DNA from 3 places in the Priestia sp. FW507-14D1A genome. Region 2 is predicted to be linked to each of the others. Evidence: riboswitches for the same ligand, from Rfam matches in the RefSeq annotation. Region 2 holds a riboswitch; each other region holds the start of a gene.
What was found. Region 2 has a riboswitch for cobalamin ahead of AC3WJG_RS14865 ((2Fe-2S) ferredoxin domain-containing protein). Riboswitches for the same ligand answer to the same signal wherever they lie in the genome.
Positions count from the first base shown of each region.

Region 1: linked by a shared signal. The riboswitch ahead of metE (5-methyltetrahydropteroyltriglutamate--homocysteine S-methyltransferase) and the one ahead of AC3WJG_RS14865 ((2Fe-2S) ferredoxin domain-containing protein) in region 2 are both predicted to bind cobalamin.
Region 3: linked by a shared signal. The riboswitch ahead of AC3WJG_RS19525 (ABC transporter substrate-binding protein) and the one ahead of AC3WJG_RS14865 ((2Fe-2S) ferredoxin domain-containing protein) in region 2 are both predicted to bind cobalamin.

Region 1 is NZ_JBYSWQ010000001.1:331,708-341,454, reverse strand. Features, by position in the region: gene AC3WJG_RS02065 (xylulokinase) at 1-443, shown strand, start outside; gene AC3WJG_RS02060 (L-ribulose-5-phosphate 4-epimerase) at 437-1,135, shown strand; gene araA (L-arabinose isomerase) at 1,165-2,589, shown strand; gene AC3WJG_RS02050 (sugar porter family MFS transporter) at 2,735-4,114, shown strand; gene AC3WJG_RS02045 (metallophosphoesterase family protein) at 4,373-5,248, shown strand; gene AC3WJG_RS02040 (hypothetical protein) at 5,778-6,029, shown strand; SAM riboswitch class I at 6,110-6,220, shown strand; cobalamin riboswitch at 6,300-6,488, shown strand; gene metE (5-methyltetrahydropteroyltriglutamate--homocysteine S-methyltransferase) at 6,638-8,932, shown strand; gene AC3WJG_RS02030 (acetate uptake transporter) at 9,075-9,692, shown strand.
Region 2 is NZ_JBYSWQ010000003.1:243,646-253,392, forward strand. Features, by position in the region: gene cobI (precorrin-2 C(20)-methyltransferase) at 1-468, opposite strand, end outside; gene AC3WJG_RS14835 (bifunctional cobalt-precorrin-7 (C(5))-methyltransferase/cobalt-precorrin-6B (C(15))-methyltransferase) at 471-1,667, opposite strand; gene AC3WJG_RS14840 (cobalt-precorrin-5B (C(1))-methyltransferase) at 1,657-2,760, opposite strand; gene AC3WJG_RS14845 (precorrin-8X methylmutase) at 2,764-3,411, opposite strand; gene cobK (precorrin-6A reductase) at 3,417-4,184, opposite strand; gene AC3WJG_RS14855 (sirohydrochlorin chelatase) at 4,181-5,092, opposite strand; gene cobJ (precorrin-3B C(17)-methyltransferase) at 5,111-6,733, opposite strand; gene AC3WJG_RS14865 ((2Fe-2S) ferredoxin domain-containing protein) at 6,747-7,127, opposite strand; cobalamin riboswitch at 7,230-7,409, opposite strand; cobalamin riboswitch at 7,528-7,706, opposite strand; gene AC3WJG_RS14870 (hypothetical protein) at 7,854-8,012, opposite strand; gene AC3WJG_RS14875 (M42 family metallopeptidase) at 8,365-9,402, opposite strand; gene AC3WJG_RS14880 (cation:dicarboxylate symporter family transporter) at 9,510-9,747, opposite strand, start outside.
Region 3 is NZ_JBYSWQ010000006.1:2,039-11,785, reverse strand. Features, by position in the region: gene AC3WJG_RS19540 (class I SAM-dependent methyltransferase) at 1-456, shown strand, start outside; gene AC3WJG_RS19535 (YpjP family protein) at 840-1,442, shown strand; gene AC3WJG_RS19530 (thioredoxin family protein) at 1,631-1,945, shown strand; cobalamin riboswitch at 2,036-2,168, shown strand; gene AC3WJG_RS19525 (ABC transporter substrate-binding protein) at 2,427-3,386, shown strand; gene AC3WJG_RS19520 (adenosylcobinamide amidohydrolase) at 3,367-4,083, shown strand; gene cbiB (adenosylcobinamide-phosphate synthase CbiB) at 4,088-5,074, shown strand; gene cobD (threonine-phosphate decarboxylase CobD) at 5,049-6,128, shown strand; gene AC3WJG_RS19505 (bifunctional adenosylcobinamide kinase/adenosylcobinamide-phosphate guanylyltransferase) at 6,125-6,685, shown strand; gene cobS (adenosylcobinamide-GDP ribazoletransferase) at 6,682-7,455, shown strand; gene AC3WJG_RS19495 (histidine phosphatase family protein) at 7,413-8,027, shown strand; gene AC3WJG_RS19490 (bifunctional adenosylcobinamide kinase/adenosylcobinamide-phosphate guanylyltransferase) at 7,979-8,404, shown strand; gene AC3WJG_RS19485 (cob(I)yrinic acid a,c-diamide adenosyltransferase) at 8,401-8,970, shown strand; gene rarD (EamA family transporter RarD) at 9,106-9,747, shown strand, end outside.

The DNA of each region.
Region 1 (9,747 bases), on a different contig from region 2:
ATCTAGCAAACTTTATGCGTACACATCTTTTTACAGCTTTTGGCGCTTTAAAAATAGGAATGGATCTTTTAGTCAAAGAAGAAAACGTAAAGATTCACAGTATTTTAGCGCACGGAGGATTATTTAAAACGCCGGTAGTTGGTCAAAAAATGATGGCAGCGGCAATTAATACCCCGGTTTCCGTCATGGCCACAGCTGGAGAAGGAGGAGCGTGGGGAATGGCTATTCTTTCTTCTTATATGCTCAATAAAAGTGAGAATGAAAGTTTAGAAGATTTCTTGGATAATAGAGTCTTTAAAGAAGTGACCGCACAAGAAATTTATCCTGACGAACTGGACGTAAAAGGGTTTGAAGCATTTATTAAAAGATATAAAAAAGGGCTAGTGATTGAAAAAGCAGCTGCAGAGCACCACAGCGAAGAACGGGAGGAGTTAGTGTGCTAGATAAATTAAAAGAAGAAGTATTTCAAGCAAACGTCGATTTGCCAAAACACGGACTGGTCAAGTATACGTGGGGAAATGTAAGTGCCATTGATCGAGACAGCGGTTTGTTTGTAATTAAACCAAGCGGCGTTACGTATGAAAAAATGACGGCTAAAGACATGGTAGTCGTTGATCTAGATGGTCACGTGGTAGAAGGTGAGCTTAATCCGTCATCTGATACGCTGACGCATGCCGTACTCTATAAACATTACCCCCAAATTGGCGGTATTGCCCATACGCATTCAACGTGGGCTACCATTTGGGCTCAAGCAGGACTTGATGTGCAGGCAATGGGAACGACTCATGCCGATACCTTTTATGGTTCCGTACCGTGCGCACGCTTTTTGACCGAAAAAGAAGTGAATGACGGATATGAAGTGGAAACGGGCAAGGTGATTATCGAAACATTTGAAGAGCGCGGCTTAGATGTGTTAGCGGTTCCTGGTATTTTACTTCAAGGGCACGGGCCGTTTACGTGGGGAAAAGATGCCAAATCGGCGGTAATGAACAGCGTCGTATTAGACGAAGTATCCAAAATGAACTTCTTTACACAAAAATTAAACGGGCTGGCTGAAGAGCTGCCGCAGCGTATATTAGACAAACATTATTTACGAAAACACGGACAAAACGCGTATTACGGGCAAGGACAATAAAAGACTTACATACAGAAAAGGGGATTATCATGTTAAAAACAGCTCAAAAAGAATTTTGGTTTATTGTTGGTTCACAGCATCTTTACGGAAAAGAAGCGCTAGCAGAAGTAAAAGCACACGCGCAAACAATGACTGATGCTTTAAATGAAAGCGGTGTCTTGCCTTATCCGATTGTTCTGCAAGATTTAGCAGTGAGTGCTGATACAATTACAAAGGTGATGAAAGAAGTGAATTACCGAGATGAAGTTGCCGGCGTAATCACGTGGATGCATACGTTCTCGCCTGCAAAAATGTGGATTCGCGGCACCAAGCTACTGCAAAAACCGCTGCTTCATTTGGCAACACAATTTAACGAAAGCATTCCTTGGGAAACGATTGATATGGACTTTATGAACTTGAATCAGTCCGCTCACGGTGATCGTGAATACGGTTTTATCAACGCGCGTTTGAACAAGCAAAATAAAATCGTAGTAGGCTACTGGGAGCGCCCCGAAGTACAGCAGCAAATTGCACAGTGGATGGACGTAGCCGCTGCTTACAACGAAAGCTTCAACATTAAAGTTGCGCGTTTTGGTGACAATATGCGCAACGTCGGCGTAACGGAAGGAGACAAAATTGAAGCGCAAATTCAATTTGGCTGGACGGTTGACTACTTTGGAATCGGCGACCTTGTTCAATATGTAAATGCCGTTACGGAAGAAGAAATCAATGATTTATTTGCTGAATATGCAGACGCGTATGAATTTGTCTACGGTGATTATTCTGCAGAAGACTGGGAATCTAGCGTAAAAGTACAGGCAAGCTATGAAATTGCGATTAAACGTTTTCTAGATGAAGGCGGCTACAGCGCTTTTACGACTAACTTTGAAGATCTATACGGCATGAAGCAGCTTCCTGGTCTAGCGGTACAACGCTTGATGGCACAGGGATACGGCTTTGCTGGTGAAGGAGACTGGAAAACAGCGGCGCTTGACCGTTTGCTTAAAGTAATGAGTCATAATCAGTCAACGGGCTTTATGGAAGACTACACGTATGAATTGGCTCCCGGACGTGAGTCAGTGCTTCAATCACACATGCTTGAAGTAGACCCGACGCTAGCGGTAAACAAACCAAAACTAATCGTTTCTCCGCTAGGTATCGGTAACCGCGAAGACCCGGCCCGCTTAGTGTTTGATGGTAAACAAGGAGAAGGCGTAGTCGTTTCCATGGCTGACTTCGGCACGCATTACAAGCTGTTAATTAACGAAGTATCGGCATTTGAGCCGGAAGTTCCAGCTCCAAATCTTCCGGTAGCGCGCGTGCTTTGGAACATTAAGCCGAACTTCCAAGACGGCCTTAAAGCGTGGATTGAAAACGGAGGAGGCCATCATACGGTTTTTTCACTAAATTTAACGACGGATCAAATCGTCAGCTATGCAAAGCTTGTGGATCTAGAGTACGTCATTATTAAGTAAGCATTCACATTTCCGAGGGAGCGCTGCTTCCTTGGAAGTGAAAATATAGCGTTAGTAAAAGAACGCCGTTTTTAGAAATAAATGAAAGCGTTTTAAATTTGTGTGATAGGAAGCAAAACTAAGACAATACAAAGGGGATATAATCATGAGTAAAGTATCAAGTAAGTTTATCTTCTTCTTCGGCTCATTTGCCGGTATTTTATTCGGTTATGATATTGGGATTATTGCTGGTGCAGAAGGTCATATCCGTGAAGCGTTTCATTTGAGTCCGCTCTGGCTGGGAATTGTAGTTTCGTCGCTAATGGGCGGAGCCATTATCGGTTCCATTTTAAGCGGATTATTAGGCGATAAGTTTGGGCGAAGAAAATTAATTTTAATTTCGTCTATCATCTTTCTTTTAGGCTCCATAGGTTCCGCGATTGCACCGGAGGAAATTACGTTAACGATTGCGCGCATTTTTTTAGGTACAGCAGTAGGAACGGCTTCTTCGTTAGTTCCTGCCTATATGTCAGAAATCGCACCTGCTCATATTCGCGGAAAGCTTTCAGGTTTAAATCAGCTAATGATTGTAATTGGATTATTATTAAGCTATATCGTAGCCTTTATTTTTGAGCCGGTTCCAAACAGCTGGCGATTAATGCTTGGCAGCGCCGGTATTTTTGCAATTGTCTTATGCATCGGTATGATCAAGCTTCCAGAGTCGCCTCGCTACTTAATTAAAAATGGAATGCCAGATAAAGCGCGTGAAGTGCTGCGTACGCTTCGCCGCTCAACAGCTGAAGTGGAAGCAGAAGTGTCTGAAATTGAAAGCGTAGCTGTGCATGAGAAATCAGGCATTAAACAGCTGTTTCATAAAAAGTTTCGTCTAGCTTTAATTATCGGTGTCGGAATGGCAACTTTTCAGCAGGTTCAAGGCTCAAACTCAATTGTTTATTATGCAACAAGCATTGCTCGTCAAGTTGGTTTAGCCCCGCAGGTAGCTGCTGGCTTTACGGTTATTGTTGGGGTAATCTTCGTGGTGACAACACTTATCTTCCTGCAGTTTGTTGATAAATTCAACCGCCGTACCATTCTTACGATTGGCGGGGCGGGTATGGCTCTTTCATTTTTTACACCGGCTATTCTAGGAGCGTTAGGGGTTAATGAAGTTGTTGTTAACTGGGTTACGTTAATTGCTCTTTGCTGCTTTATCCTTTGCTATGCGTTTTCTTGGGCGCCGCTTACGTGGATCATTGTAGGAGAAATTTTCCCGCTTTCTGTACGCGGAATCGGTGCTGGGATTTCATCTGCTTTTAACTGGACGGGATCGCTGGCAGTAGGGCTTGTGTTCCCAATTTTAGCTGATCAGTTTAGTTTGGGCGTTATCTTTTCAACGTTCGGGATCATTTGTATTCTCGGATTATTCTTCATACGTTTTGTAGTTGTTGAAACAAAAGGACGCAGCCTAGAGCAAATTGAAACGGACATGGCAGCTCGGTCTGCAAGCAAGTCTTTAAGTCCGGTTGAGCGTAATAAGTACGTTTGATTATAGTGAACGCTCAACTTGTAAGAACCCTTTGCTATCCCAGCAAGGGGTTCTTTTTTAGATTAGTAGGATTCTAGCTTTTATGTGGTCCTATCAGTGCTTTACAAAATAAAAGGATAGATAGGCTATGGAAACTAATTTAAATGTGCGTTCTGCTTACAAGAAGGTAGTGACCTTCATCAACAATTTCTCATATAAATAAGTAAGCTTGTTTACTTTTAACTAAATTTATTTATTAATAGGGGGATTAACTAGTTGATGAATTTGACGCTTCATGAACGTTCTGAAAAGTTATTAAAGCAAAGAATTAAACAATTAAACCCGAGAGATCCATTTAACTTTGTTTTTATGGGCGACAGCAGAGGTGACGGACCAAACGATAATTGTTACACGATGAGCGGTGAATTTGAGCTTGTGTTAAAAAAGGCGGTAGAATTGAACCCGCTGTTTATTATTCATGGGGGAGACACCGTCTATACAGGGAAAAAAGAGTATTTGGAGCATTTTGTTAAAGTTGTTGAAAAAATCGCACCAAACATTCCTATGTTTGTATGCGTAGGGAATCATGATGAATTAAACCTTGAGGAAAGCAACCTAGAAAACTTCAGAGCTACTATCGGAAAAGTACACTGGGTCATCGATATTCCTGTCTTCAACTTCCGATGCATCGCACTAAATAATATTATCAGTCCCAAGAATAAAATATATGGATTTACAGATAGAGAGCTGAATTATTTAGAGCAGCAGCTGGAGGATGCTCCTCGTAATACCGTTTTAGCTATGCATGCCCAGCCAAATATTGGCCGGTGGACAAACCTTGAAGGGTTTCCTGTAACGACTACTCAAAGTCAAGAATTTTTTGATTTAATTCAAGAACACCGCGTGAAAAAAGTGTTAGTCAGCCACGTGCATGCGTATGACGAGCAGTTTATTAGAAAAAACAGAAACGGGTCGTTTACGCTTGGAAGAGGCACTGATTTTGTATTGTCAGGAGGCGCCGGTGCTCCCCTTGATTTTGAGCCGCCTTTAATTTTAAACAATTATAATTTTACGGAGTTTTTTGTAAGCAGGTACGACATTTTAGGACCTCTTCTTTGGAAGGATTTTGGACGACCTCGAAGAAATTGTTTGTAAAAACAAGAAAGTAGAAAGCTAGGTTCAAAAAAAGAGGCTGGAACAAAAGGGTTTTAGACGAAGTGAAACGAATCATCGATCAAGATGTGTGATTAGTGGTTCGTTTTTTGGTTAGGGTAAACGTAGGTTTCATGTGTATAGGTCTTTCTAGCAGGTGATTGGAGGACAAGACGAAGACTCCCGCAAAAATCGAAATCTCGTACGGAAATCAACTGCGGTGTCACAAGGGATTCAGCTCATGTATCCCATTTGCCTTTAGATTGAATTCATTTCGTTATGTCTCAACCTCTTTTGGAAAAATGTGCATAACTCTTAACGAAACCTTGTAGCAGAAGGCTAAGTCAAACGTTATAATAGATAATGAATGATGATATATTCTCTATATTTGTCATATATTTGTATTACATATGTAATTAAAGAAAAACATTCACTTGATATACTGCTTAATGACTTAACTTTATCTTAAAATTTACAGTGAAATGCCTGCTTATAGAGGCTTAGAACATACACAGCAAATGGAGGAGCAATCATGGCAAACGAAAAGATGCAAGAAGGACTTGATCGTTTTATCAAGGAAGATTTAAATGACCTTTTAGGTAGACTGTTCCCCTTAATGGACCGGGAGTGTGCCGAAGAAAAAAGAAAGCTTATCGAAACAGCGGTAGAGTATATCTATTCGTCAGGATATCACCAGGGAGCAAAAGATTTAATTGAAACACATCGAAAAGATGATTACAAATTGTTAAGGCAAAAATTAGCGTCAGCACCTCCTAAAAACTGATTTTTTAAAAAAATTTTTTGACAACATAAATCTAAGGTGTTAAGATGACTCTACATTCAAAATATTATAAACAATTAAAACTCTTATTGAGAGAGGCGGAGGGACTGGCCCTGTGAAGCCCGGCAACCATTTAACATTCTTGTTGAAAAGGTGCTACATCCTGCAAAGCGTACAGCTTTGAAAAATAAGAGAGGATTTCATAGATACTATGCCTCTCTATTCGTGATAGAGAGGCTTTTTATTTTATGTGAATATGTTTTGAATGAACAATTTTATAAAAATGCATCAGGTGCTGTGTAACGAATGTACGCAGCTTAAAAGGGAAGACCGGTGAAAAGCCGGCGCGGTCCCGCCACTGTAATGGGGAGCAACTTATTAACCACTGTTTCATGTTGAAATGGGAAGGGATAGGAAGCGATGAACCTAAGTCAGGAGACCTGCCTGTTGTATGCACTTAAGCTCTACGGGATATAGAGAGGAGTGAGGAATACGTGTTGAGAAAAACAGGCTATCTCAACTTTAGTTAAGTATGCGTATCATCTCTCTTTTCATTTCGAAAAGAGAGATTTTTTAGTTTACCGATAAAAAATATACAGGGAGTGGAAAAAATGAGCAGTGTAAAAAGTTCAAACTTAGGTTATCCAAGAATTGGTGAAAAACGAGAATGGAAAAAAGCGCTTGAACAGTTTTGGGCAGGAAAACTAGAGAAAGATATCTTTTTGCAGGAAATTGAGTCTCTTCGTCTAGGGCATTTAAAAAAACAGCGTGACTCAGGAATTGAATTGATTCCAGTCGGCGATTTTAGCTTATACGATCACGTGTTAGATACAGCCGCTATGTTTGGTCTAGTGCCAAAGCGCTTTGATTATGACGGAGGACCGGTATCGCTTGAAACGTATTTTGACATCGCGCGAGGAACAAAAGGTGCGGTAGCCTCTACGATGACAAAATGGTTTAACACAAATTATCACTACATCGTACCAGAGCTTGAGGAATGTACGCCGTCTCTTGTAGAAAATCGCCCGCTTCAGTTTTACAAAGAAGCAAAACAGAAGCTGAATATTGAAGGCAAGCCCGTGATTTTAGGTCCAGTAACATTTGTAAAGCTGTCAAAAGGATATAAAAAAAATGAGTTTAAAGAAATAGTTGAACAATTTGTTCCTCTGTATGCGACTATTTTAGCTGAGCTTCAGGCAGAAGGAGTAGAGTGGGTACAGATAGATGAGCCGATTTTATCTACAACGCTATCAAAAGAAGACCTGGCACTTTACACAGAAGTCTATCAAACTTTGAAGGAAGCGGCACCGAATGTAAAAAACATTTTGCAAACGTATTTTGACAGCGTTGATCACTACAAAGAAGTTGTGTCTCTTCCTGTTGAAGGAATCGGTTTAGACTTTGTGCATGACCGAGGCGAAAATCTCACGGCTCTTAATAAATATGGTTTTCCGAGTGATAAAGTGCTGGCAGCAGGAGTGATTGACGGACGAAACATTTGGCGTGAAAATTTGGACGAACAGCTTTTAACAATCAGTGAAATTGAAGAAGCCGTATCAAAAGACCGTTTGATTCTGCAGCCTTCATCAAGTTTATTACATGTTCCTGTCACGGTGAAAAATGAAGAGACGATTGATCCAGTATTGAAAAATGCGCTCTCTTTTGCAGATGAAAAGCTAAAGGAAATCACGCTTTTAGCAAAAGCAGTGCAGCAAGGAAAAGAAGCAATAGAAGAAGAAATAAGCGTAAACAAACAGGCAATTCAAGCATTAAATGGATCATCTTTTCGAAATCATCAAGACGTGCAAAAAGAGCTGAAGCAGCTGCACAGTTATAAAGCAGAGCGACAAGCGCCGTTTGACGTACGTCAGCGCGTTCAGCAAGAAGCTTTTCAACTGCCGCTTCTTCCAACGACAACGATTGGAAGCTTTCCGCAAACAAAAGAAGTGCGAAAAGAGCGTCTAAAATGGCGTAAAGGCGAGTTAAGCGATGAAGCATATGAAGCGTACATTAACGAGGAAATAAAAAAATGGATTGAAATTCAAGAAAACATCGGCTTAGATGTCCTTGTGCACGGAGAGTTTGAGCGTACGGACATGGTCGAATACTTCGGTGAGAAATTAGGAGGCTTTCAGTTTACAAAGTTTGGCTGGGTGCAATCTTACGGTTCTCGCTGCGTGAAGCCGCCGCTTATTTACGGAGATGTATCGTACGAGCAGGCGATGACGATCAAAGAAACGGTCTACGCACAGTCTTTAACCAATAAGCCAGTTAAAGGAATGCTGACGGGTCCGATTACGATTTTAAACTGGTCGTTTGTGCGTGATGATATCCCGCGCTACGACGTGGCAAATCAAATTGCGCTTGCTCTTAGAAAAGAAGTAGAAGCACTTGAAAGTCAGGGCATTTCAATGATTCAAGTAGATGAACCGGCGCTGCGTGAAGGATTGCCGTTAAAACGAGAAAACTGGAACAGTTACTTGAACGCTGCGGTGTATGCGTTCAAGCTAGCGACGGTATCGGTGCAAAACGAGACGCAAATTCACACGCATATGTGCTATTCGGAATTCGAAGAAATTATTGATGCGATTAAAGCGCTGGATGCCGACGTGATTTCTATTGAAACATCTAAAAGCCACGGCGAATTAATTTATGCGTTTGAAAAACATACGTATAATCAAGGAATTGGACTTGGCGTATATGATATCCACAGCCCGCGTGTACCGAAGCTTGAAGAGCTTCAGCGAAACATTGACCGTGCTCTAAAGGTGCTTGATCCTGCATTATTTTGGATTAATCCCGACTGCGGCCTTAAAACAAGAGGAATCAGCGAGACGGTTGAAGCTTTAAAAGTGATGGTTGAGTCTGCAAAACAAACCAGAAAAAATTTATTACAAAACGTTTAATAATAAGAAAGTAAAGGACAAGCAGTGTAACCGCTACACTGCTTGGTCTTATGGGATTTTAAAAGGCCAAAAATATCCATTGACACTTCCCGTACATTTTTGTATCTTTTTAAAGGTGTTTTTAAAATCAGGGAGGTACAACATGAGTAACAACAGCACGCAGCACGTTAAAATTGTAACAGCGGATCCATCAGCGCTAGGTCTATTCGGACTTGCCATGGTAACACTTGTTGCATCGTTTCAAAAGCTTGGGGTAACCGATGGTGTTTCATTGGTATTGCCATGGGCGATTTTTTTAGGCGGAATAGGACAGTTAATCGCGTCTATGCAAGATTTCAAACATAATAATACCTTCGGCGCAACTGCTTTTGGTGCCTTCGGATTATTTTGGCTAGGTGTAGCTATGACATGGCTTATTCAGCTTGGAGCATTTGGGGAAGCGCTCGCAAAAGAAGCGGATCCGAAGCAGCTCGCATTTGCTTTTGTCGGCTACTTGATTTTCAGCGTTTTTATGACAGTTGGAGCAATGGGCACTCATAAAGTATTATTTATTATTTTTGTGTTAATTGATTTCTTATTCATTGGATTATCGCTAAGTACATTTGGTGTGGCATATGAATACACGCACTTACTAGCAGCAGTGTCAGAGCTATTAATTGCTCTGTTTTCTTTCTATGGATCTGCAGCGGCTGTATTAAATACTCACTACGGTCGAGTTGTGCTTCCGGTGGGCAAGCCGTTTGGTGCATTTATCAAATAATCAAGACGTTAATTAAAAAGCGAAGTAGGGTTGAATTCTGTGTGATGCAGAGGTC
Region 2 (9,747 bases):
AGGAACAATTGCTACGTGTTCATCACCGTCTGCTAACGGAATACCTAAACGAGATGCAGCTCCATTAATGGATGAAATACCAGGAATTACTTGAATCGGAGCTTCAGGGTGACGTTCTTGCATCAGGCGCATCATGTGAATAAACGTACTGTAAAGCATAGGGTCGCCTTCTGTGACAAATGCTACATCTTTTCCTTCCTGGAGCTTTTCCCATACTCGTTCTACCGTTTCGGTCCATTTTCTTTCCAAAATAGCAGGATCTTTTGTCATTGGAAACACAAGGCCGAGCATATCTTTTTCATTTGCACTGAAATAGACATCAATAATTTTTTGGGCGTAGCTTTTGCTTCCTTTTTGTTTTTTCGGATACGCGATAACGGGTGATTCTTTTAATTTACGAAATGCTTTTACTGTAATCAGTTCTGGATCTCCCGGTCCAACTCCAAGTCCGTACAATGTTCCAATCATATTCATTCTCCTCTTTTGGCTGTAATAATATAAATGGGGTTTAAAGCGTCAAATCGCGTTAAATGTAAAATGGGCTTGCTTCTTGAAATTTGTGCAAGCGTAACAGCAGTCTCGAATCCTCGCTCTTTAAAAGCTTTCATCGCTTCTGCTAAATTTTCAATCGTTACGGCATTTAATACGATGCGCCCTCCTGCATTTAATCGGCTGCAGCACACGTCCAAAATGGTTTCCATGCCTCCTGCTGTCCCTCCAATAAACACCGCATCAGGATTAGCAAACTCACTTAACCCTTCCGGTGCTTTTCCGTGCACAGTGTGGGCGTCTACTCGAAATTTCAATAGATTTTCTCTGCAGTTTTCTAAGTCTGCTTCATTTTTTTCCACGGCAAAGATTTGTCCTTCACGCGCAATTTTAGCCGCTTCAATTGCGACTGAACCCGTACATGTTCCGATATCCCATACGACGCTGTCTCTCTTTAGCTGCAGGGCGCTAATACTAAGTGTACGAACTTCTTTTTTAGTAATAAGTCCTTTGTCCGGCTTGCGTTGAATAAATTCATCGTCCTCTATTCCAAGAGGCCAAATTGGGCTTTTTTCTACCTGCTTTAATATCACGACATTAAGCGGGGAAAAGAGTTGATTCGCCGCTTCTTCCAGCGTAAGCAGCTGACAGCGCTCCGTTTCTCCTCCTAAATTCTCTGCTACAAACATCTTGTATTCCGTCATGCCAAATGACAATAAGTAGTTTGCCAGAGCACTAGGAGAATTTTGCTCATCTGTTAAAATCGCTACTTTTTTATGACCGTCTATGCGCTGAGCGAGTCCCTTTATACTTCTGCCGTGCACGCTTGTAAAATAAGCGTCTTGCCATCGCTCTTTTAAACGTGAGAATGCAAGCTGAATAGAACTTAAATAAGGATATATTTCAACGTCTAGCTTTGTAGAAAGATAGCTTCCTATTCCGTAAAATAACGGGTCGCCTGAGGCTAACACAACCACATTTCCTTCTTCGTTTTTTAAACGTTCAACAAGAGGAGAAAGACCCCCTTCAATCGCTACTTTTTCTCCTTCGAAATCTTGAAAAAAATCCAGGTGACGCTTTCCTCCAATTAGCACATCACTTTCATACACCCACTGTTCATACATCGGAAGCAAACTTAACTTCCCATCGTCACCAATTCCAATAATTTTAATTGCCATGTTGCACCGCCTGTCCTAAAAAATCTCCTTTTAATGTGTAAAGAGACGTATCGACATCGATTCCGTCCCCTACTTCCTTTAATGCTGATAAACAGCAGTACTCGCACAGTTTTTCAAAAAACTGATGATGACCGCTTTGCGTCATTAAATCTCCCACTTGAGAAGCTGTGTTTGCACCTTTTATTTCCTCTACCAGTTCAGCAGAAGCGCCTGACTCAGAAGCAGCTTTTGCTAAAAAATTAAAATCAATGGGTGCACTTTTTGAATGAACCATCATAACGCCCTGCGCGACTTTTGAAAACTTTCCCATCATGCCTACGAGCGACACTTTTTTCATTCCTTGCTTTTTACATTGTTTTAACGTAAATCCAACAAAATCTCCCATTTCGATAAATGCTTCTTCCGGAAGTTCAGGGAACTGTTTCATTCCATACTTTTCGCTTCGGCCCCCTGTCGTAATGACAACGTGCTCACAGTTACTCGCTTTAGCAACGCTGATGGCCTGAACGATACTTGCTTTATAAGCAGCTGTCGAGAACGGAACGACAATCCCCCGCGTCCCCAGTATCGAAATGCCTCCTAAAATACCTAGACGCGCATTTAATGTCTTTTTCGCCATTTCTTCTCCTTCAGGAACCGAGATGACAATCTTAACGCCTTTTTGTATATTGTATTGGGCTAGAAGCTGTTCAGCCGTTTCTTTCAGCATCTTTCTTGGAACAGGGTTAATGGCTGCCTCACCGACAGGAACTGGGAGACCGGGCTTTGTCACACGCCCTACTCCCACTCCTCCATCAATGATAATGTCTGCACCATTACACCACGAAACTTCAGAAATAATCAGCGCTCCGTGCGTGGCATCGGGATCGTCTCCAGCATCTTTAATGATGCTGGCTACAGCACTGCTTGTGCGATACTCGCATTCTTCAAGATGAAACGTAGCAAAGCGGCCGACAGGTAGGTAAATCGTTGACTCATCTTGCACTTCTCCTGAAATTAGCGTAAGCAGAGCTGCTCTCGTAGCTGCCGTTGCACAAGCGCCCGTCGTATAGCCTTCTCTGAGTTTCTTAGGTTCTTTTGGTACTTCCTTCATGCGTTACACCTGATCTGCAAGAATTGAAATTGCATTTAATGCAGCAACCGTTACCGTACTGCCGCCTTTTCGCCCGATGTTTGTAATAAACGGTACGTCAAGTTTTGCAAGTTCTTCTTTAGATTCAGCTGCTGAAACAAATCCTACCGGCAGACCAATAACAAGCCCAGGCTTCGCTTCTCCTTCTTTAATCAAACGAATTAATTCAAGTAAAGCTGTGGGTGCGTTCCCAATTGCAAAAATTCCACCGTCTGCTTCTTTGATGGCTTTTCGCATCGAAATAATTGCACGCGTTGTATTTAAGCGCTTTGCTTCTTCCATTACGTCCGGATCCGAAATATAAACTTTGATTTCACCGCCGTGTTTTTCAATTCGCTGCTTGTTTGTCCCTACTTGCACCATTTGTACATCTGCAACTACTTGCTTGCCGCTGCGAATAGCTTTAATTCCTGCTTGAATCGCATCTGGATGAAACAGCATGCTGCGCCCAAGTTCAAAGTCTGCAGACGCATGAATTACGCGCTGAACAATTGGGTACTGTTCGTCTGTAAACGGATGAGGCCCAAGCTCTTCTGTAATCATCTCAAAACTTTTTCCTTCTATTTGCTGAGGCTGAACAGTTAACGGTTTAAATTCTGTACGAAAATCCATCTCAATCAACTCCTATTTTGGTTTACTAAAGCATGAACCACTTCTTCAAAAGTGGAATACACGGTTCCATACTCAATTTTCGGTCGCCCAATCATAATAATATCTAAGCCTAACTCTTTAGCTGCTTCCACTTTTTCATCCACAGATCCAACTTTTCCGCTTTCTTTTGTGACCATGACCGTCACTCCGTATTGCTTATACAGCGCTCGATCAAACTCTTTTGTAAACGGCCCTTGAATAGCAATAATATTTTTTTGCGGGAATCCCAATTGCTGGCACTTTTCCATATTATCCAGCCTTGGAAGCATACGAGCAACAAGCCGTACATCTGAAAGAGGAAGCAGCTTTTCTGTAAAAACCTGCAGCGTTTTGCTGCCTGTTGTGAGCATAATAACTCCTTTTTTCACAGCTGCTACTTCTGCTGCTTCTTCATACGTAGAAACCATTGTCATATTATCATAGGTAAAAGCCTGCGAAGCCCGCTCATAGCGTATGTAAGGAATCGCTGTTTCAGCAGCTGCGCCGATAGCATTTTTAGACGCTTCTTCCGCAAAGGGATGACTTGCATCCACAATAGCTTTTACACGATGTTCGTTTACAAAATCCATCATATCTTCTTTTGTGAGACGTCCAATTTTCACTTTCACTTCTGCACGCTGTAATTCGATAGCTGCGTTTTCGGTTACAACCGTTGCCGTAACCTCATGACCTGCTTTTTTCACTTGCACGGCTAATGCACGTGCATCGCTAGTTCCGGCTAACAATAAAATCATTTTAGCCCGCCGACCTTATCTTCATGGTGGTCGTGGTCATGATGGTGATCGTGGTGATGGTGTCCGTGATCATGGTCATGATCGTGATGATGATGGTGATCAATATGCTCCATAATGCCGAGGCGATATTGACACGTATCGCAGTTCATTTTCACTTCCCCTTCTAATCCTTCTTCAGCACGTTCTTTTAAAATTGTCTGCAGTTTTGGGTGAAAACCGAAATAGCCGGCGAGCTTAAACTCAATGTTTTCATGCTGCATTTTATACTGCGTCACCATTTCTTCCAAACGCTTAATTAGTACTCCTGTAAATAAGAAATACGGGAGAATAACCACTTTTTTAGCGCCTAGTTTTAAACATCGCTCTACCCCTTCATCAATCAGCGGAGCAGTTACGCCCATAAAAGAAGTTTCAACGATTTTATAGTTTGTTTTTTCCCAAAGAAGGCGCGTAATTTTATATAAATCACTGTTTGCATCAGGATCACTTCCTCCTCGCCCTAAGACGATAACAGCCGTGTCTTCAGCTGGAGTTTCTAAATTCTCTCCTGATTCTTGTAATCTCGTTTTTAAAATTTCAAGGACTTCTTCATGAACGCCAATGGGACGTCCGTATACGAAGTTTACGTGTGGATATTTTTCCTTAGCTTCATCTATAGCCGCCGGAATATGTATTTTAGAGTGGCCCGCAGGCAAGAGCATAATTGGAATTACAACTACATCTTGTGCTCCTTTTGCCACACATGTATCAATGCCTTGACTTACATTTGGGCGTTCAAATTCTAGAAAACACGTTTCTACTAAAATAGATGCGTCCCAATCATGCTTCATAGTCGAAATAAATTCGCGAATTTGATCGTTCCCTTCAGGATCTCTGCTTCCATGACCGACAAATAAAACTGATTTCATATAATGCCCTCCCATTTTTTAATCTCCACACGGAGCTGGTTCTACTTTTATTTTTGGTGTTATATCTTGATAGTCGAATCCATAAACGTTCTTCACACGCTTAAAGAATTTATGAAACCGCTCATTAGGATGACCTTTTTCTTTATATTCATGGACAATGTTCTCCACTATTTCAACAATGTCGTCAGGCGCTATACCTTCCGCCACAATTTGACCTGAATGCGCATTGCGTCCAACCGTTTTAGCTCCTAAAAATAAATCAAACGCACCTTTTCTATAGACAATGCCGATATCTTCTTGAACAGCGCCATAGCAAGCCATACCGCATCCATTAATACCAAGCTTCAGCTCTTTTGGCATGTCCATTCCCCCGAGGCGTTTTTGTAATTCTTCCGTATGTGGAATAGCATCGCTTTTTTCTCCGTCACAAAAATCACACGCTTTAATTGTGAACACATCTCCGACCGGAGATAGTAAAAAGGAAGCTGCTTGGAGCTTTTTAATAATCACATCTGGCTGAGCCGTTGGGATTTGCAGTTTGATTTGATGGTCAGGTGTATACTCCATCGTACCTTTTTCACCAACAACTTCTGCTAGTGTTGTCATTTGAACAGGCGTGAATTTCTTATTGGCAAGTCCTGGACTAATCGCCACTTCGAAAATAGACTGTACTGGCTGACGTACGACCGCAGAAGTAGGTTCACCTAAAATTGCTTGAAGCGCTTCTTCTGCAAGAGCTCGTGAAGTTGCTGTTTCTTCTGTTTTGGTCTGAACTGCTTCAATAGTCGAAGCTGTTTGCTTTACAGTCTCTTCTTGATCGAGAGCCCATGGTTCTGCTTCTTTTCGAAGTCGCTGATGCGGTCTTAGCGGCTGCTCCGTTTGGTTGAGGGTATATTTTCGCTGATATCCGCGCGGTGTAATCATTAAATCGTCGTAAAAGAACGTAGATGAATTTCCGACAACAACGGTAGTCAGCATGCCAATTTCATGATTTAACATGTCTTTTAAGTTGGTCATTACGACTTCTTCACGGTCACGATAAGCGCTTTTCACAAGACCAACAGGCGTATCAGGGGAACGATACTTTAATAGAATTCTTTGCGCTTCAACAATTTGTCTTGTTCGTCTTCCGCTCTTTGGGTTGTAAAAAGCCACTACAAAATCTGCTTGTGCAGCTGCTTCAATTCTTTTTTCGATTAGCTCCCAAGGCGTAAGGTGGTCACTTAAACTAATTGTACAAGCATCGTGCATCACGGGCGCTCCAAGGAGAGATGCGCATGAATTGATAGCCGAAATGCCAGGAATTACTTCCAGCTCTACGCCCGTTTCTTTTTTCCAGCCTTTTTCAATCAACACTTCATACACAAGGCCTGCCATTCCGTATACTCCCGCATCTCCGCTCGAAATGACAGCTACGGTTTTTCCTGCTTCAGCTTGCTTTACAGCTTCCTGTGCACGGCTTACTTCTTCGGTCATTCCCGTACTAATAATTTGCTGATTCGTTAACAGTCCTTGAATTAATTCCACATAGGTTTTGTAACCGATGATCATATCACTTTCTTGAATGGCTTCTCTTGCTCGCTGTGTAATATGTTCAAAGCTTCCCGGCCCAAATCCAATAACTAAAAGTTTACCTTTCATGCTAGCTCCTCCTTTATGCGTTACTTTTTACTTTGTCAATTCCTTCTATGGAGTCACTGTTTTCCGGAGAAACGAAACCATTTTGATCATATTCATAAATAAGCGATTCCTTTATACTGCAGCCTCCTGCTAAATGTTCTTCGACAATCCGATGAGCCACGGTTTCAGTGACCTGCTTGTACCAATCTCCTGAAGGATAGACGATAGCTACAGGAGCATCTTTGCATCGTCCGTTACAACGTGTACGCGTTGTATGAACCGTTTCATCCAAATCCAGTTCTGTCACTTTATTTCGAATAGCTTGCGTGGCTTCTTCTCCACCTTTTCTCATACAGCTGCTTCCATTACAAATCAATACGTGATGTTTTGTTCCATTTAAGTTCCACGTCGTCACACTCATTCGCTCCTTTACTAAAAAAAGCGCCTCTATCAATGATAGAGGCGCAGAAAAATTCAAACTAAGTTTTTGCACTTCCACCTATATCCCGTAGGGTAAGCTTCGCATTAGAAAAAGGCTGGTTTCCTGACTTCGATTCATCACTTGATTGCGCCTTCCCGAATACAGTGGCATATGCAATCAGCTCATCTTCACAGTGGCGGGTACCGCGCTGGCTTCACACCAGACTTCCCATTTAACGCAATGTGGACATTGCGCACCTTTTTTGCACGATATGTAGTTTTGCGATACGAGAAAAACCCGCTTCGCTAATATGCGAGCGGGTAAAACGTCAGAATAAGAGTGTACACGAATGCCACTTTAAGCCAACGTTTCCCTTCCCGCTCCCCGGAGAAATAGAAACTTCACAATAAAGACAGGTCTCCTGACTTGTGTATCATTCTACTTGAGAACCTTCCCGTGATTTTTCCACAGTGGTTATACTCGTTCGTCCACACTTACAGTTGCGGGGGCAGTACTGGTCTTTCACCAGTTTCCCTATTAAGCCTTCTTGGCATCTTTACTGTTGCTGTTTGATATATATGAACCTTTTAAACTATCAGAATAATAGAAGTAACTACCATATCATAGCGTACATTTTTTTTTATTTCAACTCTATTCTTTTTATAGGATATAAAGAGCCATAAAAAAACAAGAGCAAAAAATCAGCTCTTGTTTTTCTACTTATATAGCTACCAATGTTAAATGAGGATCATTATAATACACGACTTCTGAAAGAACTTTACAGCCATTTGTTTTGGCAAAAGCTTCTCTCGCCTGCTTTTCAGTTTCAAATTCAAACATTTTCATTTCTTTTCCAGCATATACCGTCAGTACCCACATGAAAAGATTCGCCTCCGATTATTGTAGTGATCGCTATATCCACATTATGACGAAACCATTTCCTTTTGAAAACCCATTCTACAAAACTTGTCACAAGAAACTTTTAAAAATTTAAAAACATTTTAACTTCTGTAAATGAACAAAATGTACAAAAGGTTTAAGCAGTATTGTACCTTTTTAAAAAGGTGCTTTTTTAACCAACTGTTGATTCACCAGTAAAAAAATATATAGTATTTATAAAAAAAAAGAAGCCAGACAGCCGGCTTCTTTTTTAAGAAAGGAAAGAACAGACATCACAATCCCGTTCTGTTCTTTCCTTTGCATAAAAATACACTAATTAAATATCCCTTTCTTAAAGCAGAATCATGTTCGACTGAACATAGTAATAGAGAAGCTTATACGTATGATTCAATGAATCTTGATGCGTTCTCTCAAACGCATGAGAAGAATCAATTCCTGGACCAATCAAGCCGTGTACGATATCGTGTCCGGCACGAATAGCAGCAGAAGCATCTGATCCGTAAAACGGATAAATATCTAATTTGTACTGAATATCATGCTGCTTAGCTAGCTCCACTAAATGCTTTCTCAAACCGTAATGATATGGGCCGCTTGAATCTTTTACACAAATAGACACGGTGTATTCATCAGTAGATTGTCCATCTCCCATAGCACCCATATCAACCGCTAAGTATTCTACTGTTTGAGGCGTAATGTTCGAATTTCCTCCGTATCCAATTTCTTCATTATTTGAAATGAGAAAATGCGTAGTGTATGGCAGTTCGATCTGTTCTTCTTGAATTATTTTCATGAGCTGAAGCAATAAAGCTACGCTTGCTTTATCATCGAGATGACGAGATTTAATAAAACCGCTTTTTGTTATTTCTACACGAGGATCAAACGAAACAAAGTCGCCGACTTCAATTCCAAGACTGCGAACATCTTCTGCGCTATGTACTTTTTCATCCAATCGAATTTCTATATTTTCTTGATTCCGCTCAGCTTTCCCTGCATCTTTATACACATGAACAGATGTTTGATGCATAAGGATGGTTCCTTTAAATACTTCTCCTGATGAAGTTTCAATTTCACAATATTCTCCTTCAATAGAATTGTAGCGAAACCCTCCAATCAGGTCGATTTTCAGACGTCCACTCGGTTTGATTTCTTTTACCATAGCACCTAATGTATCGACATGAGCCGTCAGCATGCGGTGGTGATCTGTATCTTTACCGGGAATAGTAGCGACTAAGCCCCCTTTTCGATTGCGATACGTTTGAATATTTAGCTCTTTTACATAGTCTTCGACAAATGAAATTACCTTTTCTGTATTTCCAGAAGGACTGGGAATCGAAACAAGCTTTTTAATTAACTGAACAGTTTCCGTCATTATGACACTTCCTTTGTCTCTCATTTCTTTTATTTTACCATATGTTTCAAAAAAGATAACAGGCAACTCCAAACAAAAAAGCCGGGCATCTGCCCGGCTTTTTTGTTTTAAGCTATGTTTGATTTCTTTAATTCATTTGTGTAATTTAATGATTTTTGCTTATCAAACTCGCCTTCAGACTTGGACATTACAATAGCAGCTAAAGCATTTCCTACTACGTTAACTGTGGTACGCATCATATCAAGAATGCGGTCAATTCCTGCAATAAATGCCATGCCTTCAAGAGGGAAGCCCATAGATTCAAGTGTAGCAAGTACAACTACAAACGATGCCCCTGGTACACCA
Region 3 (9,747 bases), on a different contig from region 2:
GCATCGGATAGTATGATGGCGAGCGCAGCGGTAGGGAAAAGCGGGAAAGTTGTCGGACTAGAAGGCAACCGCTATGTAGCTTATTTAGTCAAACAAGGACTTTTAAATTGGGAAAGTGACGTACAAGAGTTGAACGATGCAATGAAGCGTATAAACGTGGTTCATCAAAATTTTGAATCGTTTTTGGCGTGTTGTGAAGATAATTCTTTTGATGTTGTCTACTTTGATCCTATGTTTCAAGAGCAAATTGATGAATCGAATGGAATTAACGGTATTAAAGCAATAGCACTGTATACTACGCTGACGCCAATGGCTATACAAGAAGCAAAAAGAGTAGCCAAACAAAAGATCGTGCTAAAAGATCATTGGAAAAGCAGTCGTTTTGAAGAACATGGATTTACCGTACAAAAACGAAAAACATCAAAATTTCATTACGGGACAATTGATATACAATAATAAACAAAAAAGTAAAATGAATCCTGATCATTGAAAAAACTTCCAAAACCTTTTAGGAATTAAAAAGTTTTGGAAGTTTTTTTTATGAATTTCATCTAAAGTTCATAAAAGTATGATATATTTTTGAACATAAAAATACTTTTGTGTTTAAGCATCCAGCAAAAAAGGAATATCTTGTATAGGTTTCCGCTCGGTGTGACAACCTCAAATAGAAGAAGGAAGGTGCTAACTAAAAAGTCTTCGAATGCCCGTAGGCAGCATAAATGAATAAGCAAATATAGGTAAAAAATTAATAAGTATGTTACAATACCTAGTGAGTTATAACAATGAATTTTACGATATGAAAAGACCATATGGGAAAAGATGAGAAAGGAAAGATACGAATGCCTAGATGGATAAAAAGAATGCTAATTGTATTTATTACAGTATTTACATTTGGGCTTGTCACTCCACCAGAATATTTATACGTTGATGATGCAAAAGCGGACAAGCAACATAAAGCAGGGTATGTAAGAGAAACAACTCCTGTCACAGCTGTTATAGAAGATATTCATTTGCCATATGAAGAACCAAAATATGAAGACGTTTCATCATTTGTTACGTATGCAATGGAATCAGCTGAAAAACAGTCAGTGGAAAAATTTGGAACAAAAATTGGACCTGTCATTGAAGATGAATTTCGTCTAGCAGTGTTACCTAAAATTGAAGAAGTGCTGACCGACATTGGCACTGAACGTGAACAGTCGATTCAGAATCTCGAGATAAGCGAGCACCCTGCTGCTGGCTACGGTGAAAAGATTTTCCATGTATATGACCGGGAAACCGGTCAGGACTTAATACGATTTCATGTACGGCGTGAAAATCCTCCAAAAGATGGATACTGGTTTAATTTTCACTATCATGCGGCTGCAGATAATTTTCAGAAGCATTATGATTTAGGGAAAATTTATTGGAACCGAAACATGCCGCCTAAATGGTTTAGCTGATAATAGACACAACATTCTGCGATTTCGAAATGTTAGCTTTTTTAAGCTAGCATTTTTTTACGTCTAAAACCGTTATGGTCTAAATAAGCTGAAACATTAGCACAATGATAAAAAAATCGTTTATAATGAAGTCAGACTTCTTACCATAGAATAGGGAGAAGGAACGAATAGATGTTGGAGGTAACATAATGAAACAATTTACGGAAGAAAAACAATTTCGCGAACAAATTAAGAACGAAACACTAAGCGTTGGAATTTTTACGACAACGTGGTGTCCTGATTGCAAACGTTTGGATATGTTCATTGATGAAATCGTTGACGAAAATACAGATAAAGCATGGTTTAAAATTGATAAGGATGAGTTTGAAGAACTTTCTGCTGAAAACAATGTAATGGGTATTCCTTCTCTTCTTGTATATAAAAACGGTGAAAAAATTGCACACTTGCACAGTGCAAATGCTAAAACGCCTGAAGCGGTCCGTGAATTTTTAGCAACTCTTTAATTCCTTAAGCTGCGAGAGCATTCTCGCAGCTTTTTTTGTGAGAATGGCTATTTCCATTTTTCCATGAGTGGGGTATACTAGGACAAGTGAATAATCGTAAAGCAATAAGGTCTCAATTTAAAGATTGAGTGAAAAGGGAAGTCTGGTGAAAAACCAGCGCGGTCCCGCCACTGTAAGCGCTCTGTGCGTAAGTCAGGAGACCTGCCTTATTGTTAGCTGTGAAACCTTCGAGGAAGGGTGAAGCAGGGTAATGAACATACATATCAAGTATAGTGAACGGATTCTTTTCCTGCTTATCTTGACGTTACCTGCTTTGCTTTCAATTGAAAGTAAAGCTTTTTTATTTTGAAGCTGCCTGCGAGCAGTATACATAGTCAAAGCGGAAAAACGGGATAGCGCTGCTTTTTGCATGATCATTTGCTTTTTCTTTAACGTGGAGGTTTCGTATTCACAATGAACAATATATAGGGGGAGTATTTAGATGAAAAAATGGCTTTCGTATTCCATTATTGCACTGTTAGTCATCGTACTTGCTGCATGCGGTGCAGGCAACCAAAGCAACAGTGATAAAAAAACGAAGCAAGATACGGAACAAACGTCACAAGCTGCATTTCCAGTGAAGGTAAAAGACGCGCGTGATAAAGAAATCACGTTGAAAAAACAGCCTAAGAAAATTGTTTCCTTAATGCCAAGTAATACGGAGATTGTATATGCCCTTGGCCTTGAAAAAGAATTAGTCGGTGTTACAAGCAACGATGATTATCCTAAAAGCGTAAAGAAAAAAGCGCAGGTAGGAGATATGAACGTTAATGCGGAAAAAGTTATTGCTTTAAATCCTGATTTAGTGCTGGCACACGCTTCAAGTATGGGCGTTTCGGATGAAGTATTTAAACAAATTGAAAGTGCGGGTATTCCGGTATTTGTTGTAAAAGATTCAACAACGTTTGATACGGTTTATGATTCTATTACGCAAATCGGTAAATTAACAGGTAAAACAAAAGAAGCTAATCAAACAATTAAAGACATGAAAGAAAAAGTAGCTTCAATTGAGAAAAAAGCAAAAACGATTTCAAAAGAAGATCGTAAAAAAGTATGGATAGAGGTATCAGGAGCTCCTGAGATTTATACAACAGGAAAAGGTACGTTCATGAACGAAATGCTTACTATGATCGGTGCGGATAACGTAGCAGCTAGTGAAAAGGGTTGGGTTAAGTTTTCTGAAGAGCAAGTTGTTAAGTTAAACCCTGACGTTATTATCGCAACGTATGATGCAGACAAAAATGAGATTATGAAGCGTCCCGCTTGGAGCAGCATGACTGCTGTAAAAGAGGGTAACATCGAGAAGGTTGATCAAAACAAAATCAATCGCTTAGGACCTCGTATTGTAGATGGCTTAGAGGACTTAGCAAAAGCAGTATACCCTGAGGTGTACAATAAATAAGAAGAGGGACCATATTCCAGTTCGAATTGAAAAGGGGATTGGTCCCTTTTCACATCTTAAAATTGAAGAACGGCCTGAGCTTTTAATCATGAAAACCGAGACTTCTTATAAAACATACAGCTCAGGGGTTTTAGGAACAGGCATTACGGAAACGGACACCTTTTACAATCGATTTGTTCACAAAGACTATTATTCAGATACTCCTTCTTTGGAGTATGAGCAATATTTGATGAAAGAAAATGTGCGCCATGAGCAAATCGTAGGGTTGATGACAGCCGTTTGGTTAAAAGAAAGAGCGGTTTACTGTTATGAAGGCTACGGAGTAAGAGTAGCTTCCGTGATAACGGCTGGAGTAGGAAACGCAGTAGATATTACAGCTGATGAAGCTGTCCCGTTCTATTCCTCTCCCGGTACAATTAATATGTTTTTTTTCGTGGAAGGTACGCTTACGGATGCAGCGTTTTTACAGCTTTTTATCGCGGCCACAGAAGCTAAAACAAAAACGCTGTCACAGCTGGGTGTCATAGATTCGGCTACAAAGACGATTGCTACGGGAACATCTACGGACAGCATCTCAGTTGCAGCGTCTCAGCAAGGAGCATTATATGAATATGCAGGCTCTATGACCGCTTTAGGGCAAGCGGTAGCCAAGCTGGTGAAAATAAGCTTAGAGCAGGGACTTAAGGGAAAGAGGTGAAGAAATGAGTATTACACAAGCGATAATTGCACACATGACGGCCATGACGATTGCTTTACTAATTGACCGAATTATAGGTGACCCCGAAAATTGGCCGCATCCCGTTCGCTGGTTCGGCAAATGGATTTATTGGATGGATTCCAGATTAAATACAGGTGCAGGAAAACGATTCAAAGGATTGCTTCTTGTGATAAGTATGGCTGTGCTCGCAGGAGTTGTTCCCTTTTTGTTCCTCCATGCTTTGTACGGAGTTCATTTTATAGCAGGTGTTATAGTAGAGGGCGTAATGATTGCGACTACTATATCCACTCGTTCTTTAAGCGAAGCTGCCTATAAGGTACAAAAGCCGCTTCAGCTAGGAGATATGGAGAAAGCTAGATATGAAGTAAGCATGATTGTGGGACGAGATACAGATCGTTTGTCAGAAGGAGAAATTGCCAGAGCGACGGTAGAGACCGTGGCTGAAAATACAAGTGATGGTATTACAGCTCCGCTTTTTTATGCATTTATAGGAGGAGGAGCCCTAGCATTTTTTTACCGGGCTATTAACACATGTGATTCGATGGTTGGGTACAAAAATGACCGCTACTTTCTGTTCGGCTACTTTAGTGCAAAAACCGATGACGTATTAAACTATATTCCAAGTCGGTTAACTGCAGTGGTGATGACGGCTGTTAATGTAGCAAAAAGCCAGTATTCTCTTGGGCATGTAACGAGTTTGATTAAGCGTGATGCTAAGAAGCATCCAAGTCCAAATAGCGGATACGGGGAAAGCGCAGTGGCGGCTCTGTTAGGTATTCAACTCGGCGGACTTAATACATATAAAGGCATAGAATCTAATCGTGCAAAAATGGGTGAACCACTCATTCCCCTGCAAGCCGGTCATATTGAACAAGCTGTTTTCATTATGAAAAGGACGGTCTATGCTACGTGGTTATTATATTTTTTGTTAGGAGGAGTTATTAGTGCTATTACCTACACATGGAGCTAATCCTACTGTCTTTTTAAAAGCAATAGGGGCCGAGAATTTGTCGCATATAAAAGACTTTAGCGTGAACACAAATCCTTTAGGGGCTCCCCTTGTGCTTCACGAAAAGTGGAACGAATTCAAGGATGCAGCGTTTAGTTATCCTGATCCTCAAGTAACGAAGCTGAAAAATAAACTTGCAGCTCATCATCATGTTTCAGCTGCTCAAGTGCTGCCTACAAATGGTGCCGCTGAAGCGTTTTTCCTTATTGCTTCGTTATTTTCAGGAGAGAAAGCAGGGATTGTACAGCCGACTTTCGTTGAATATGAACAGGCAAGTAAAGCTTATGGATGTGAAGTGACATACATTCCTTTAGCTGAAGAAAATGGCTGGAGCTGGGATATAGAGTTGATTATGAGCATTCTTCCGGATATAAAAATACTGTGGATTTGCCATCCAAATAATCCAACGGGCGTTATGTATAGTCATGAGGAATGGATGAAAGTAGTAAAAGCTGCTGCTCATCATGGTACATACTTAATGATTGATGAGGCATTTATTGATTTTGTCGAATATCAGCCTTCATTTGATTCTCTTATTCTGGATTATGAACATATCATCGTTGTGCGTTCCATGACAAAGATGTTTAATATTGCCGGGCTTCGTCTTGGCTATATTTTGGCAAATCAAAAAATCATCAGCAAGATGTCTAAAAAGCAGCCTCCTTGGAGTGTGAATGGATTGTCGCAGCAAGTAGGCATGATATGTGTGGATGAAAAAGATTTTGTAAAAGAAACCGTACATTATATTAAACAAGAACGGGAACGGATCTTGAGTCAACTAAAAGAATGGGGGCTTTTGGTTTCTCCTTCTCAGACAAACTATTATCTTTGCAGTGTTCCGTCTTCTATTAAAACGCGCGAATGGCTTGTCTATTTAGCAAGCCATGGCGTGGTAGCTCGTCATACTGAAAACTTCCCATTTTTAAATGGCCGCTATATCCGTTTGGCTGTGAAAACGAAAGAAGAAAATGACTATTTACTTAACGTAATCAAACAAGGACTTGATGAAATATGATCATCTTTATTAGCGGAGGCGTTCGAAGCGGAAAATCACGTGCAGCGGAGAATATGGTTCAAACTTTTTGTACAAAGCGCGCTGTTTATATTGCCACAAGCAGGCAAACAGATAAGGAAATGCAAAAACGCATCCAGCTTCATCAAACAGAACGCCAAGCAGCGAACACGCCTTGGGTAACGATCGAACAGTCTGTAGATTTACAAAAAATTCTGCCGAATCTTCAAAGTGATGATGCTATACTTTTGGATTGTGTCACGAACTGGCTTGCCAATGAGCTTTTTTTAACAGAAAAAAGGTGGCAAACAAAAGAAGGGAAACAAGCGGTTTTTCGTCATATGACAGAAACGCTCGATAAGCTGTTTGCGCAGTCTCAGACGGTTGTGCTAGTATCTAATGAACTGTTTGAAGCGGGTGTATTAGAAGAGCCCACATATAGTTATATGAAGATGTTAGGGAAATTACATCAGTATATTGTAGAAAAAGCAGATGTGGCTATTTGTGTAGAAGCGGGAATCTATCGTTTTAAAAAAGGAAAGGAATGTGTAGATATATGAAAGAATGGATAGCCATACTACGAATTTCTCTCCAGTTTTTTACGATCTTACCACTGGCTAAAACCGTTCAATGGACTGAAAAAAGAACGGCACGCTCACTTTTTGTGCTGCCGTGGATTGGTATGTTACTAGGCTTGATGTTTTATAGCTTTTTACAGCTGCTTCAGTCTTCACCTATCACTACGATCGTTGGTAGTATTTTAGTTTTGCTTTTACCGCTTATCTTAACGGGCGGTCTTCATTTAGACGGCTGGATGGACGTAAGCGATGCGTATTTTTCTCATCAGTCAAAGGAAAAAAAACTGCAGATTTTAAGTGATCCGCACGTTGGGTCTTTTGCTATTCTTTCTCTTATGGTTCTGCTTCTGCTGCGTTTTAGTGCGATCTATGAATTAGCGTCTCTTTCTTCTTTATCAATTTGGGCATGTTTAGTAGTCTTTACACTTCCAAGAATTGGAGCAGCCTTTTTGTTGATGAGAGATAAGCCCGCTAAAGATACGGGTCTGGCTGCTTATTTTCAAAAAGGAGTCACCAAACGGTCTATTTATGGATTTATCATCATGAGCCTATTCTTAGTTGCTATTTTCGCTGTTTTTATGGACAATAAATTCATTATTCTTTTCTTTGCCGGGTTTTTATGGCTGTGGATACGGTTTTATCGTTCGCAGTTTGGTGGCGTAACAGGAGATGTTATAGGGGCAACCATTGAAGGAGGAGAAACGTTTTTATGGATAATTCTTTGGTTATCACATGTATTCGTCACGGCATGACGCTTGAAAATCAACAGAAAAAATATATAGGGTGGAGTGATCCGCCTTTAAGTACAGAAGGGAAAAATGAATTAAAAGAGCTTTTTCTAGAACCTCAGCTCGTTATTTCCAGTGACTTAAAAAGAGCGCTAGAAACAAGTTCAGTTGTTTTTCCTAAATCTCAGGTGGTTAAAAGTAAAAATTGGCGTGAGCTGCATTTTGGAGATTGGGAAGAGAAGACGTATGAAGATTTAAAAAACATACGGGCGTATAGAGATTGGATTGATCACTGGACAGAACGTACGCCTCCGAATGGTGAAAGCTTCCCAGGCTTTTCAAAACGAGTTTGGGTAGCGTGGGAAGAAGCGGTCGATTTGGCGGCCAGTCAGCAATTGCATCACATTGCTATTGTTTCACACGGCGGACCACTGCGTTTACTTGCATCTCATTTTAAACAGACAGCGTCGCTTTGGGATGTTTCTTTTTCTTACGGAGAAGGTTTTTCAGTAGCGTGTACATACAAACAGGCAAAGGAGAGAAGAGCATGCATTTCGTATTCGGCGGTGCATTTACCGGCAAAAGAAAATGGGTGAAGCAGCATTATGCCAGTGAGTCGATAAAATGGCATTGTTTGTATGAAGACCCCGTTTTACCAGCGTTTGAGTTCGAAGAAAGTTACATAGTACTAGAAGGATTTGAGCACTATGTTAAGGAATTAATACATAGCGAGCTGGAGTCTCCGCATCTTGTTGTTAAAAAGTTAATACAGAAGTGGAGAGACAGCGGTGTATGGGAACAGTTAATAGTGATTGGAACTGAAGTCGGCAAAGGGATTGTTCCTTTAGATCCAACAGAGCGGCAGTGGAGAGATGAGTGCGGGTATGCGTATCAGCATTTAGCGGCACATGCCCGGAAAGTAGATCACATTTGGTACGGAATTGCTAATCGATTGAAGGAGGAAATACAATGAACATTTACACAAAAACAGGGGACAAAGGGCAGACAAGCTTAATTGGAGGACGAGTAAATAAAGATGATATTCGAGTGGAAGCATACGGTACGATTGATGAGCTAAATGGCTTTGTAGGTCAAGCGATTTATCAGCTGGATGAAGCAACATTAAAAGATGTAAAAGAAGAGCTAATTACGATTCAACATGAGCTTTTCGACTGTGGAAGTGATTTAGCATTTGCAAAAGATGATCATCCGTACAAAGTAACAAACGACATGATATCAGTACTTGAAAAGCGCATTGATGTCTATATGTCAGAAGCGCCGGCCATTGAGCGTTTTATTTTACCTGGAGGCACACCTGCAGCGACAACGCTTCATATTTGCCGGACGATTACACGCCGCGCAGAACGGCTTGTTGTTGGCGTGCAGCGTGAGTATAAAATTAATGCGGCGGTGCTTCAGTATTTAAATCGTTTATCCGATTATTTCTTTGCTGCGGCTCGAATCGCTAACGCGCGAGAAAATGTACAGGATGTAGAGTATATTCGCAGTGCCAAAGTATTTAAACAGCCTAAAAAATAAGGTATAAAAAACGGTCGAGCTAAAAGCGATCGTTTTTTTTATGAGCTATTTCGATAGGCAAAATAAAGCTATAAAAAAGAGGTAAATGCATCTATAATGATAAGAGACAGAGAGATAAAGAAAAGAGGTTGAGAAATGAATCAAGATTCTAAACGAGCAGGTATTGTTTATACAGCCAGCGCTTACGTTATGTGGGGGCTTTTTCCGCTTTACTGGAAGCTTCTTGGCGAAGTGAATGCGAATGAAATACTCGCTCACCGTGTCATATGGTCATTTGTTTTTATGCTTTTACTTTTGCTTGTGACAAAGCAAATGAGTGCTTTAAAGAAGACGCTTGGTTTATTATTTCGTAATACGAAACAAGCGGTCATTTTATTTGTGGCTTCAGTGCTGATCAGCATCAACTGGTTCGTTTACATTTGGGCGGTTAACCATAATCATATTATTGAAACAAGTTTAGGTTACTACATCAACCCGCTCGTTAGTATTTTGCTTGGTATAGTCGTTTTAAAAGAGAAGCTTAATTTTTGGCAGGGTGCTTCTGTTGGATTGGCTGCTATAGGTGTTATCGTTATGACGGTTACATACGGGCATATCCCATGGGTATCATTAAGCTTAGCGTTTAGCTTTGGTTTGTACGGTCTTGTAAAAAAGACTATTCAATTAGAAGCAAAAGTAGGATTAACGATTGAAACGATGATGGTTGCACCTATTGCTGTTATTTATTTTATCTTTCTTTTAGTGAAAGGATCTTCAAGTTTTTCTCTTCAGTCGCTT